DNA from 3 places in the Pseudovibrio sp. POLY-S9 genome. Region 2 is predicted to be linked to each of the others. Evidence: riboswitches for the same ligand, from Rfam matches in the RefSeq annotation. Region 2 holds a riboswitch; each other region holds the start of a gene.
The links. Region 2 has a riboswitch for thiamine pyrophosphate ahead of PPL9_RS06715 (ABC transporter permease). Riboswitches for the same ligand answer to the same signal wherever they lie in the genome.

Region 1 (3,635 bases), on a different contig from region 2:
ATTCTGTTCTGACTGGTTCTACAAACTTCACTGAGACCGGCACACATCGCAACTTGAACCATCTTCTCATCATCAAGAATGAGAAGGTTGCCGATATCTTTGAACGGGAATTCAGGGAGATTAAACGGGGGCGATTTGGCCGATACAGCGTTGATGACAACGAAGCCGAGAACACGCCGAAAGAAGTGATTGTCGACGACATCCGCGTGAAAGTTTGCTTTGCGCCGGACCACGCGCCAGAGATGGAAGTCACCAAACAGATGACAAAAGCTAAGGAACGGGTAGATTTCGCGATTTTCACCTTCTCCAAAAGCTCCGGTATCGATGATGCCATGTTGCTGTTGATGGAGGCTGGACGAAAGGTACGTGGTGCGCTTGATGCCCGGCAAGGCGGTCAGGACTGGGCAGCGACCCAACCCCTTGCAGAAGCTGGTGCAGATTTGCATTTTGTTCGCGGATCAAGCCGAATTGGCAAGCTGCACCATAAGCTTATGGTGATTGATGATAGCATCATGATTGTCGGCAGCTTTAATTACACTGGCCCGGCGAACCGTTTTAATGATGAGAACATCGTAGTTCTGGGGGACTCAGTGGTGCCGACCGAGAACCAGAAACGGTTTGCTATGGCGGCGCGATTGGAGATTGACCGGATCATCAGTGATCACGGGCAGCCAATCATCATCAACTAAATTTGCGCAGGCATTTCGCAAAGGCGTGTATGTTTATCTTTTGGTAACCATTCAGCCAGATTTGGCGCTTACACTTTGCGAATGGCAAATTCCCTTGATAGCGGCGAAGACTTACTCATCATCTGCAAACCAGATGTTACCGCAGCGATTGAAGACTGGATTGATCATCTGGGCTCTGAACGACGACTGGCTGAACGGACACTGGAAGCGTATGAGCGCGATACCCGTCAGTTCCTGCGCTTCATGACCAGTTATGAAGGTGAACCGGTTGCTCTGCGGCATCTGGAGTCTTTGAAACCAAAGGACTTTCGCGCATTTCTGGCAACCCGCCGGAGGGATGGCGCGCAGACGCGGACGCTTGCCCGCGGGTTGGCTGGCATCCGCTCCTTCCTCTCGTTTCTGGAGGAGCGCGGTGAGGTGAATGCGGCTGGTGCTGCGGCTGTTCGTACGCCGAGACTTCCCCGCAGCCTGCCCAAGCCTATCCCCGTTGAGGAAGCCAAAGCGATTGTCAGCAGCGATCTCGCTTTCGAGGACACTCCCTGGGTTGAAGCCCGCAACGCAGCGGTGTTCACACTGCTCTACGGTTGCGGTCTCCGTATTTCTGAAGCGCTGTCTCTGACATCGGCCTCAGCACCGAAGGAGGGGGATAAGTCGCTGAAGATTCGCGGTAAAGGCAACAAAGAACGGCTTGTTCCGGTTCTGCCAGTGGTAATAGAAGCTATTGAGGCCTACAAAAAGCAGTGCCCTTACGATCTGTCGGGCAGCTCACCGCTGTTTCGCGGCGTTCGTGGTGGCCCGCTGAATGCGCGCATGATCCAGCTGGCCATGCAAAAAATCCGCAGTGCTCTTGGTCTACCAGACACCGCTACGCCTCACGCTTTACGCCATTCGTTTGCAACTCATTTGCTGTCTGAAGGCGGGGATTTGAGGAGCATTCAGGAGCTACTGGGGCACGCAAGTCTTTCTACTACACAGATTTATACGGAAGTGAACAGTGCACAGCTGTTGGACGCTTATGACAAGGCACACCCGCGTCGTTGATAGGTTATCCCCCTCCCGCACATCACCTTGATCTCCCTTAGCAGATCCCCTAGGTTCGTCGATGTGAAACGGGGTGCCCAACACGTGTGTTGTGGCTGAGATCATACTCGAAGAACCTGCTCTGGATAATTCCAGCGAAGGGAGCACTCACGCCGTGTTGGGGGATAGATTGTCTGGCAGTTTGCCAAGTCCCTGATACCAGCTCTCTTTCGCACAACAAGACCGAGGATAAAAATGGGTCGTGTCGAAAGCGCTTGCGCAACTCTTTCCGCAATTCGTGACAACAGTCCACTCGTCCATAACATGACGAACATCGTGGTGGCCAACACCACAGCCAACGCCCTGCTGGCCATTGGCGCCTCCCCTGCCATGGTGGATGGCACGGAAGAAGCCCCTGAACTTGCAAGTGTTGCAGGTGCATTAGTGGTCAACGTTGGCACGGTTACCCCTGCTCAGGCAGAGGCGATGAAGTTGGCAACTGCTGCTGCTCATAAGGCAAGTCGCCCTTGGGTGCTGGACCCGGTGGCGGTTGGAGCGCTGACCTTCCGCACCAAGCTTGCTGGTGAATTGCTGGTGAATAAGCCGAGCGTCATTCGTGGCAATGCTTCTGAAATCATGGCACTTGCTGGTCAGGGTACAGGTGGAAAAGGCGTTGATAGCACGGATAGCTCTCAGGCGGCTCTGGCAGGAGCGAAAGAACTGGCGAAGCAGACGGGCGCTGTTGTTGTCGTCTCTGGTCCTGTCGATTTTATCACTGATGGTGCGTGCACTGCTGAAGTCGCCAACGGGGATAAGATGATGCCTTATGTGACTGGTCTTGGCTGCACGGCAACAGCTTTGACTGGCGCGACACTGGCTGTTTGCGATGACCCGTTTGATGCTGCTGTTGATGCAATGGTCTTTCTCGGGGTTGTTGGTGAGATTGCTGCAAGAAATTCAGCAGGACCAGCAAGTTTGCAGCTGGATATTATTAACGGCCTCTATCAGCTGAACAGCGATATCCTCAACGCAACTGCACGGGTTGAAATGCATGAAACCGTTGCTTGATCTGTCCGTTTATCTGGTGCTGGGGCCGCAAGACTGCCCCGGTCAGGATCCCGTCGACATAGCAATCGCAGCCGCACAAAACGGCGCTACTGTTGTGCAGCTTCGTGACAAGACTGGCAGCACGCGCAAGCAAATTGAGCTGGCAGAGCGGTTGATGCAAGCGTTGAAACCGCTGAATGTGCCGCTAATCATCAATGATCGTGTGGATGTTGCGTTAGCCGTTGATGCGGACGGTGTTCATGTTGGGCAGGATGATATGGTTGCCACGAAAGCCCGGGAGCTGATCGGCTCTGATAAGTTGCTTGGTCTTTCGGTCAGCACTCAGGATGAGCTGGATGCTGCGGACATTTCCACCTGCGATTACCTTGGCATAGGCGCTTGCTTCCCGACGAACAGTAAGGATGATGCGGCTGATATGGGTATGCAGAGCTTTGCCGGTTTAACGGTTCAATCTCAGTTGCCTGTGGTCGGAATTGGCGGAATTTCGCTTGCGAATGCGGATCAGGTGATCAAAGCTGGAGCTGATGGGATTGCAGTTATTTCAGCAATCTGTGGGGCATCCAGTCCATCCGCAGCTACGCGCAAGCTTCAGGACATCGTCAAAAGCGTAAAAGACCTAGGGTGATAGGATAAAACACGCATTTACTCCTCGCAGAGCCCATTTACATTGATATATGAGAGGGCTAGGCGGGGAGCTTTTAGTCATGAAACTTAGACAAACAACATTTATGTGCATTTTCTTCTGCACGTTTGCTTTTCTTGTTTCAGCAGCTCAAGCTCAAACAGCCTGTGAAGTCCGCAAATCAGAGATGGCGGAGCTGGGGGACTGGGAAAATCCCAAAGCACGTTTGAAAGAGC
Region 2 (3,635 bases):
GGATCACGCGGTCACAATCGATATCGGCATCTCAACCGGACTGGCAACACTTGGCGAAACAGGTACACGGATTCATTTCAGGTACGCCCCACTCGGCAAATGCGTTGATTTAGCAGAAGATTTGGCTCGACATTGCAAAGATGCCGGTCACAGCGTTCTTATGTGCGAAACCACACGCGGTCAGATGCCTGAACTGGCGGCATTGGAGACAATCCCAGTCAAAACCAGTCGTTACCAGATGCGTTCGTTTGCGTTGCTAGGTGATCCGTCGCTCGCCTTCTCAGAAAACTTCCTCAAGCTCAAGAACGTCCACTGCAACATGGTCTTCGCGCTGTTTGAAGAGAATGACAAGAAGAAAGCCCTAACACTGGTAGATGAATGCAAATCACTCTCTGAGGGCGAGTACGACACTATCTATGCTGCTTTTGAGAAATACATCCTCAGCGATCTGGCTCAACACGAAGCGGTCAAGGATGCAGCGCAATAACGGCATTTAGCCTACAAATAAAAAGAGCCCCCGAAACTCGGAGGCTCAAATTTTAGTTTAGACCTATACCGGTTAGCGCAGTTCAACCGCGTAGGTTTCAACTGGAGGCGCTGTTTTAATGAGTCCCTGCTCAATCAGAAAGTTTGCAAACCGTTCATAGCGACCATTGTCCAAAGCAGCTGGGCGGCTGGCAAAACGCGGCAGAGTATCCGCCCAGGCACGCTTGTTCAGCTCATCATCCAGATCTGGATAGACCTCAAGGAAGCTCTTCCAGGAGTCCTGCGGATTATTAAGCAGATAAACGGTAGCCGCCTCAATCGCATTAATGAACTTCTTCAAACGCGGATCATCCAGCTTGTCTTTGTGAGCCACATAAATCAGTTCATCATAGACTGGCACACCGTTCTCTTCAGGATAAAACGCACGGCCTTTCGCACCTTCAATCTCCATCTGGTTCAGCTCGAAGTTACGGTAACCACCAATCACCGCATCAACCTGCCCAGCCATCAGAGATGGTGAGAGCGAAAAGTTTACGTTGATCAGCTCCACATCGTCAGAACTTAGACCTGCATTGGAAAGCATCTTCCCAAGCATGGCGTTCTCAAACCCGGATGTGGAATAACCAATACGTTTGCCTTTCAGGTCTGCAATCTCTTTGATCGGTCCATCTTCCAACACAATCAGTGTGTTCAAAGGCGTAGAGACCAACGTCCCGATCCGCATCAGCGGCATGCCCTCATCAATTTGCGGGTGCAACGTCTGCTGATAGGAGACTGCAATGTCACCCTGCCCTGCTGCAACAAGCTTTGGTGGCATGGAAGGATCAGCAGGCTCAATCAGCTCAACTTCAAGGCCCTCTTTTTCAAAGAAACCCCGCGCCTTGGCAACCACGATTGGTGCATGGTCTGGATTCGCAAACCAATCCAGCAACACAGTCAACTTGTCCGCTGCTTGCACTTGAAGCGTGCTCGCAAGCATTGCCGCACCAAACAGAATACCTAGTTTTTTCATAAGGTTACGTCCTCATACTCTGAGACCTAGATCTCTTTCTGCCAATAGATCATCCGAGAAGTGGCGAACTCAACAACTGCCCTCAGGCTCAACACCATCACCGCAAGCAAAATCAACGCCGCAAACATCGTCGCTGTTTGCATGCGTGCATTGGACTGCAACATGATGAAAGCCAGCCCCCCTTTTGCACCAACCCACTCTCCAACCACCGCCCCAATAGGAGCGAACACCGCTGCAATGCGCATACCAGAAGCCAGAGATGGCAAGGCGGCTGGAATGCGAATGTAGCGAAGTATTTGCCAGCGGTTCAGACCGTGCAGCTTGCCAAGGTCGAGCAGTGATTGATCAGTCCTGCGCAAACCATCGAAGAAGGTCGAGGTCACAGAAAAGAAGATCACAATCACGGCCATCACAACCTTGGAGGCGAGCCCAAAGCCGAACCACAGCACCAGAAGCGGTGCAATTGCAAACACAGGAAGAGATTGGGTTGCTGCAATCGGAGGCAGCAGAAACAGGCGTATCCGAGGAGACACTGCCAGCAATACAGCCAGCGAAGCTCCAGCACTCACGCCAAAGAGAAAGCCGAGAACAGTCTCCCAAGCGGTAATGCCTGCATGATGCAGCAGGAAAACACCTTGATTGAGAAAAGCGGAAAAAACCGCCGCCGGACCTGGCAAGAGAAACGGAGGAAACTCTCCAATCTGAACCACACTTTCCCAAATGGCGATAAAAAGCAAAATCCCGAAAAGACTTCGGAGAATTCGTTTCAAAGCTCGCTTCAGCATGTAGACTCCCAACAATGGTATTGGGCATCACAAACAGGCGGAAGAACGGAGCTACATCAGCTCTCTGGGATGTTTTCAGCACAGGATCTCCCGTTACAGCAAAATGCAAACATGGAGATCCGGGAAGAATGGCTCAGGTCCCGTCCCTTCGCCGGCATTACCCGGATCAGGTTCAAAGGGTTTAGCTCATCGCAATCTCAGCTTTTCGAAAGAAAAGCACCCCTCGGAATAGCAAGGAACATGCGCGTTTCTGCTGAAGGATGCAAGCAGATTTTGCTCTGACGGACGACAGCATAATGAAAAAGGCCTCAGCTCTGAGAGAGCCAAGGCCTTTGAAATCTAATCTAAATATCTGAAACTAGATTACTTCCAGCTCTTGATTGCCTGTGCGATAACTTTGTTGCCGGTTGTACCTTTTTCAAAGGTCAACATTGCACGGCGACCACTGTTGTACAGCAGTGGAACATCAATCCACTCACGCTCAGCAAGACGCTTCAGGTTCTTCGCTTTTTCTTCATCACTGTCAGACAGCGCAATCCAGAAGAGAGTGTCAGAAACCTTCACGGCAGCACCATCAAGCGGGTCACCAGCTTCAGACTCTGTCTTCTTCAGGATCAGGCCAGGCACCTTCTCAACACCTTTGCCATCAAACCCTTCTGGGAAGATGAAGTTCAGCTCAAGCAGATGGCTGGCTGGCAAAGATTGATCGCTATTCGGCTTCAACGTCATCTCAACAGAGAAGTTACGAGATGGCAGCGTAGCAACAGCCTTGATGACAGAATCGCCGTTAGCTTCATCCAGTGACCAAACAACGTTCCCGCGTGATGCAGAACCTGCTGCGCCTGGCGTCAAAGCCTCTTCGTAAAGTATGCTCTGTTGTGCAACAGGAGAAACCGCAGCTTCCGTTCCAATGGTTTCAGCTGGCGGAACAGAATTGGTCTCAACTGCAGTACTTTGCTGTGCAGGCTCCGTCACCGGCAAAACCTGCTCAGAAGATGTGTCTTCTGCCGGTGCTGCTGGAGATTCAACCACACGCACGACTGGAGGCTCAGCTGTTGTCTCGGTTGGCGCAGCGCTGGATGAATTCCGGGTAATCCGGGTCGTCTGCACCCGCGTCGCATCCGGAGAAACCTTTGCCCCTTCATCAGATGGCAACAAGCGGTCAGTGTTCTTCTTTGGCGTGCGTTCCGGCTGAACCCGAAGCGGCTCATCTTCATTCGAAGGTGCGCTCTCTGGCGCAACAGTCTCACCGGTTTCAACTGGAAGAACCAAAGAGAGAATAACATCGCGCAGACTATAGACACCTGCGGTAACGCCCAAGATTATCAGTATGACCACAATTATACCGACAA
Region 3 (3,635 bases), on a different contig from region 2:
GCAAAGCTTGTCAGGCAGATCGCAAAGATCACAGCCAGTGCTCCGGGTAAAATGCGGGCGAGCATGGGGAGTTCAATCAGCCGAAACAGGGCTTTTCCATCACATCCAAGTTGCGCCGCAAGGCGAAAGCGCTCTGAAGGAACCTCTTGCCATCCCTGCAAAATCAATCGGGTTGCCAGCGGAAGGTTGAAGAAAACATGAGCCAGCACAACACCGTGGAGACCATAGATGCGAATGGGTGAAGCACCGAAATAGACAAGCACATCAGATATCCAGCCCGCACGGCCAAACACTTGCAGTAACCCAAGAATGGCGACAATAACTGGAAGAATGAAGGGGGCACCAAGCAGGGCAATAAGCAAACTGCGGCCCGGAAACCGCCGTCGCGCCAGGGCGCGCGCAACCGGCACAGCCAGTGCAACACTGATCACGGCAGAAAGCACAGCCTGCGTGAGCGTAAACTTGAGAGCAGCCCAATCGGAAGAGGAAAAGCCGTGACCCGCTTCGGTTCGCAGAGCAACCGCGGCCAACGTGCCAAGTATGAGTGCCGCGACAAGAAATGCCGCGGCAACACCGGGAAGCGAACTTACTGGCTGAGCGCTTCTAGCCATTCCGGCAGAGCCTCACGTCTTGCAGCAGCAGCTTCTTCAGGCTTAAAGAACAAAGCTTTTTCAGGCACCTGCAGAGTGTCAAAGCCAGCAGGTAAACCACCTTTTGGTGTCACAGCTGGATACATCCAGTTGGTTGTTGGAATGATTGTCTGGAAAGCGTCTGAAACCATGAAGTTCAGGAACTTGTCTGCCAGCTCAGGCTGATCAGTTCCGGCAAGCTTTGCCGCTACTTCAACCTGCATGTAATGGCCTTCTTCAAACGTAGCAGTGGTTTTGCTGTTATCTTCCTCGGCAATCAGGTGGTAAGCCGGAGACGTGGTGTAACTGAGCACCATCTCCGCTTCCCCATCAAGGAAAAGACCGTAGGCTTCAGACCAGCCTTTTGTAACCGTCACGATGTTATCGGAAAGATCCGCCCACACATCAGCAGCTTCGTCTCCGTAAGCCGCTTTCACCCAAAGCAGCAGCCCGAGGCCGGGCGTAGAGGAGCGTGGATCCTGAATAAGGATCTTGGCATCACTCTTCGCAAGCTCGCGGAAGTTGGTTGGTACGGTTTCGCCAGCCTTGTGTACGAAGGCAAAGTAGCCCCAGTCGTACGGCACAAAGGTTTCGTCAGCCCACTCCACTGGCAGTGTGTATTGGGCCTCAACAGTGTGTGGTGCAAACAGGCCAGTTTTCTTGGCAGTCTCTACCAGATTGGTGTCCAGACCCAGCACCACATCGGCATCCGAGTTCTTACCTTCAAGACGAATGCGGGAAAGCAGTGCTGCGCCATCTTCGACGCCAACAAGTTTTAGGTCACATTCACATACAGCCTCAAACGCTTCTTCCACTTTTGGGCCTGGGCCCCAGTCAGAAACGAAGCTGTCGTATGTGTAAACTGTCAGTTGAGGCTTCTCAGCAGCCATCGCTGATGTTGCAGTGAGTAATCCCGCAGCAATTAACAGATGTTTCAAGTCATCCTCCATTGCGGCGAGAGGGCAAGGATGGATGAAACCGGTACCCTTCCCTCCGCCGGTTCTAGCCGGTTCAGGTTCAACGGGTTCGCCACTAAAGCATCTCAGCACGACAAAAGCGCGCACCCCGAGGTTAAGCGGTTCTTAACCGGAAAAACACAGAAGCGCAACCGGATATAGCCAGCGTCTGGAGAGCACCTGTAGGGAGTTGCAATAAAAAGCCCGGGCAATTTCCTGCCCGGGCTGGTCGCATTTATTAGGCAGCCAGGTCGAAGCGGTCGGCGTTCATGACCTTGGTCCATGTTGCCACGAAATCGCGGACGAACTTTTCGTGGTTGTCATCCTGAGCATACACTTCAGCATAAGCGCGCAGGATTGAGTTGGAGCCAAACACAAGGTCTGCACTGGTTGCAGTCCACTTAGGCTTGCCAGATTTGCGGTCACGGATTTCATAGGTGCCATCTTTGAGTGGATGCCAGCTGTTGTCCATATCGGTCAGGTTGACGAAGAAGTCCGTTGTCAGCTGACCTTCGCGGTCCGTGAAGACACCATGCTTTGAACCGCCATAATTGGCACCAAGAACGCGCAGGCCACCAACAAGTGCAGTCATTTCCCAGCCAGTCAGGCGGAGGAGCTGAGCACGATCCAGCATCATCTCTTCCGGGCTAACAGCGTACTCTTGCTTCTGCCAGTTACGGAAGCCATCAGAAATAGGCTCCAATACAGAGAAGGATGTCGCATCAGTCATCGCATCTGTTGCATCACCGCGACCAGAAGCAAATGGAACTTCCACGTTGAAACCAGCTGCCTTGATGGCATTTTCTACACCAACGTTGCCTGCCAGCACGATCACATCTGCGACTGAGGCTCCTGCCTGTGCTGCGATTGGTTCAAGCACAGCCAGAACTTTGGCAAGCCGGTCTGGCTCATTGCCAACCCAATCCTTTTGGGGAGCAAGGCGGATACGAGCACCGTTGGCACCACCGCGCATATCAGAACCGCGATAAGTTCGTGCGCTGTCCCAGGCGGTTTTGATCAGATCTTCATTGCTCAAACCACTTGCCGCAATTTTTGCTTTCACCGCAGCAACATCATAGTTGGTGTTGCCTGCCGGAACAGGATCCTGCCAGATAAGGTCTTCTTTCGGCACATCCGGGCCAAGATAATTGGCTCTTGGTCCCATGTCGCGGTGGGTCAGCTTGAACCATGCACGAGCAAACGTATCTCTGAAGTACTCAGGATCTGCAATGAACTTCTGGCAGTATTCGTTGTAGATCGGGTCAACCTTCATCGCCATGTCCGCATCCGTCATGATTGGATTGTGACGAACAGACGGGTCTGTTGGATCAACAGGTTTGTCTTCTTCCTTGATGGAAACAGGTTCCCATTGCCATGCGCCGGCAGGAGATTTTACCTGCTCCCATTCATGGCCGAACAGCATATCGAAAAAGCCCATATCGAACGTAGTTGGGTGTGTGGTCCACGCACCCTCGATGCCAGAAGTAAAGGCATTCGTTGCCTTGCCATCCTGTCCGGGGTTAGACCAGCCAAAGCCTTGCTCTTCAAGACCGGCGGCTTCCGGTGCGACACCGATGTTATCGACGGCACCGCGTCCATGGGTTTTACCAACGGTGTGACCACCACAAGTCAGCGCAGCAGTTTCCTCGTCATTCATTGCCATACGAGCAAAGGTTTCGCGGATCTGATCAGCTGTTTTTTGCGGACCGGGAACGCCATTCACGCCTTCAGGGTTCACGTAGATCAAACCCATATGGGTTGCTGCAAGCGGATTTTCGAGCGTTGAAGGGTCATCCAGATCGTCATAGCGCTCTTCACTGCGCGCAAGCCATTCTTTTTCAGATCCCCAATAGGTGTCGATCTCCGGACCCCAGATATCCTCACGGCCAAACCCGAAACCAAAGGTTTTCAGACCCATAGAGTCATAGGCAATAGTACCTGCGAGAATAATCAGATCAGCCCAGGAGAGAGCGTTGCCGTACTTTTTCTTGATAGGCCAAAGCAAACGGCGAGCTTTATCAAGGCTTGCGTTATCAGGCCAGGAGTTGAG

Region 1: it holds a riboswitch for thiamine pyrophosphate, as region 2 does, so the genes downstream of both, thiM (hydroxyethylthiazole kinase) here and PPL9_RS06715 (ABC transporter permease) in region 2, are expected to answer to the same signal.
Region 3: it holds a riboswitch for thiamine pyrophosphate, as region 2 does, so the genes downstream of both, thiB (thiamine ABC transporter substrate binding subunit) here and PPL9_RS06715 (ABC transporter permease) in region 2, are expected to answer to the same signal.

The regions. Positions count from the first base shown of each region.
Region 1 is NZ_LCWX01000145.1:27,726-31,360, forward strand. It holds gene PPL9_RS12360 (phospholipase D-like domain-containing protein) at 1-689, shown strand, start outside; gene PPL9_RS12365 (tyrosine recombinase XerC) at 771-1,730, shown strand; TPP riboswitch at 1,790-1,892, shown strand; gene thiM (hydroxyethylthiazole kinase) at 1,965-2,777, shown strand; gene thiE (thiamine phosphate synthase) at 2,761-3,402, shown strand; gene PPL9_RS12380 (hypothetical protein) at 3,482-3,635, shown strand, end outside.
Region 2 is NZ_LCWX01000086.1:44,733-48,367, forward strand. It holds gene PPL9_RS06705 (CHASE2 domain-containing protein) at 1-487, shown strand, start outside; gene PPL9_RS06710 (ABC transporter substrate-binding protein) at 560-1,498, opposite strand; gene PPL9_RS06715 (ABC transporter permease) at 1,525-2,235, opposite strand; TPP riboswitch at 2,410-2,517, opposite strand; gene PPL9_RS06725 (hypothetical protein) at 2,647-3,635, opposite strand, start outside.
Region 3 is NZ_LCWX01000212.1:74,819-78,453, reverse strand. It holds gene PPL9_RS21285 (ABC transporter permease subunit) at 1-611, opposite strand, end outside; gene thiB (thiamine ABC transporter substrate binding subunit) at 587-1,567, opposite strand; TPP riboswitch at 1,601-1,707, opposite strand; gene katG (catalase/peroxidase HPI) at 1,824-3,635, opposite strand, start outside.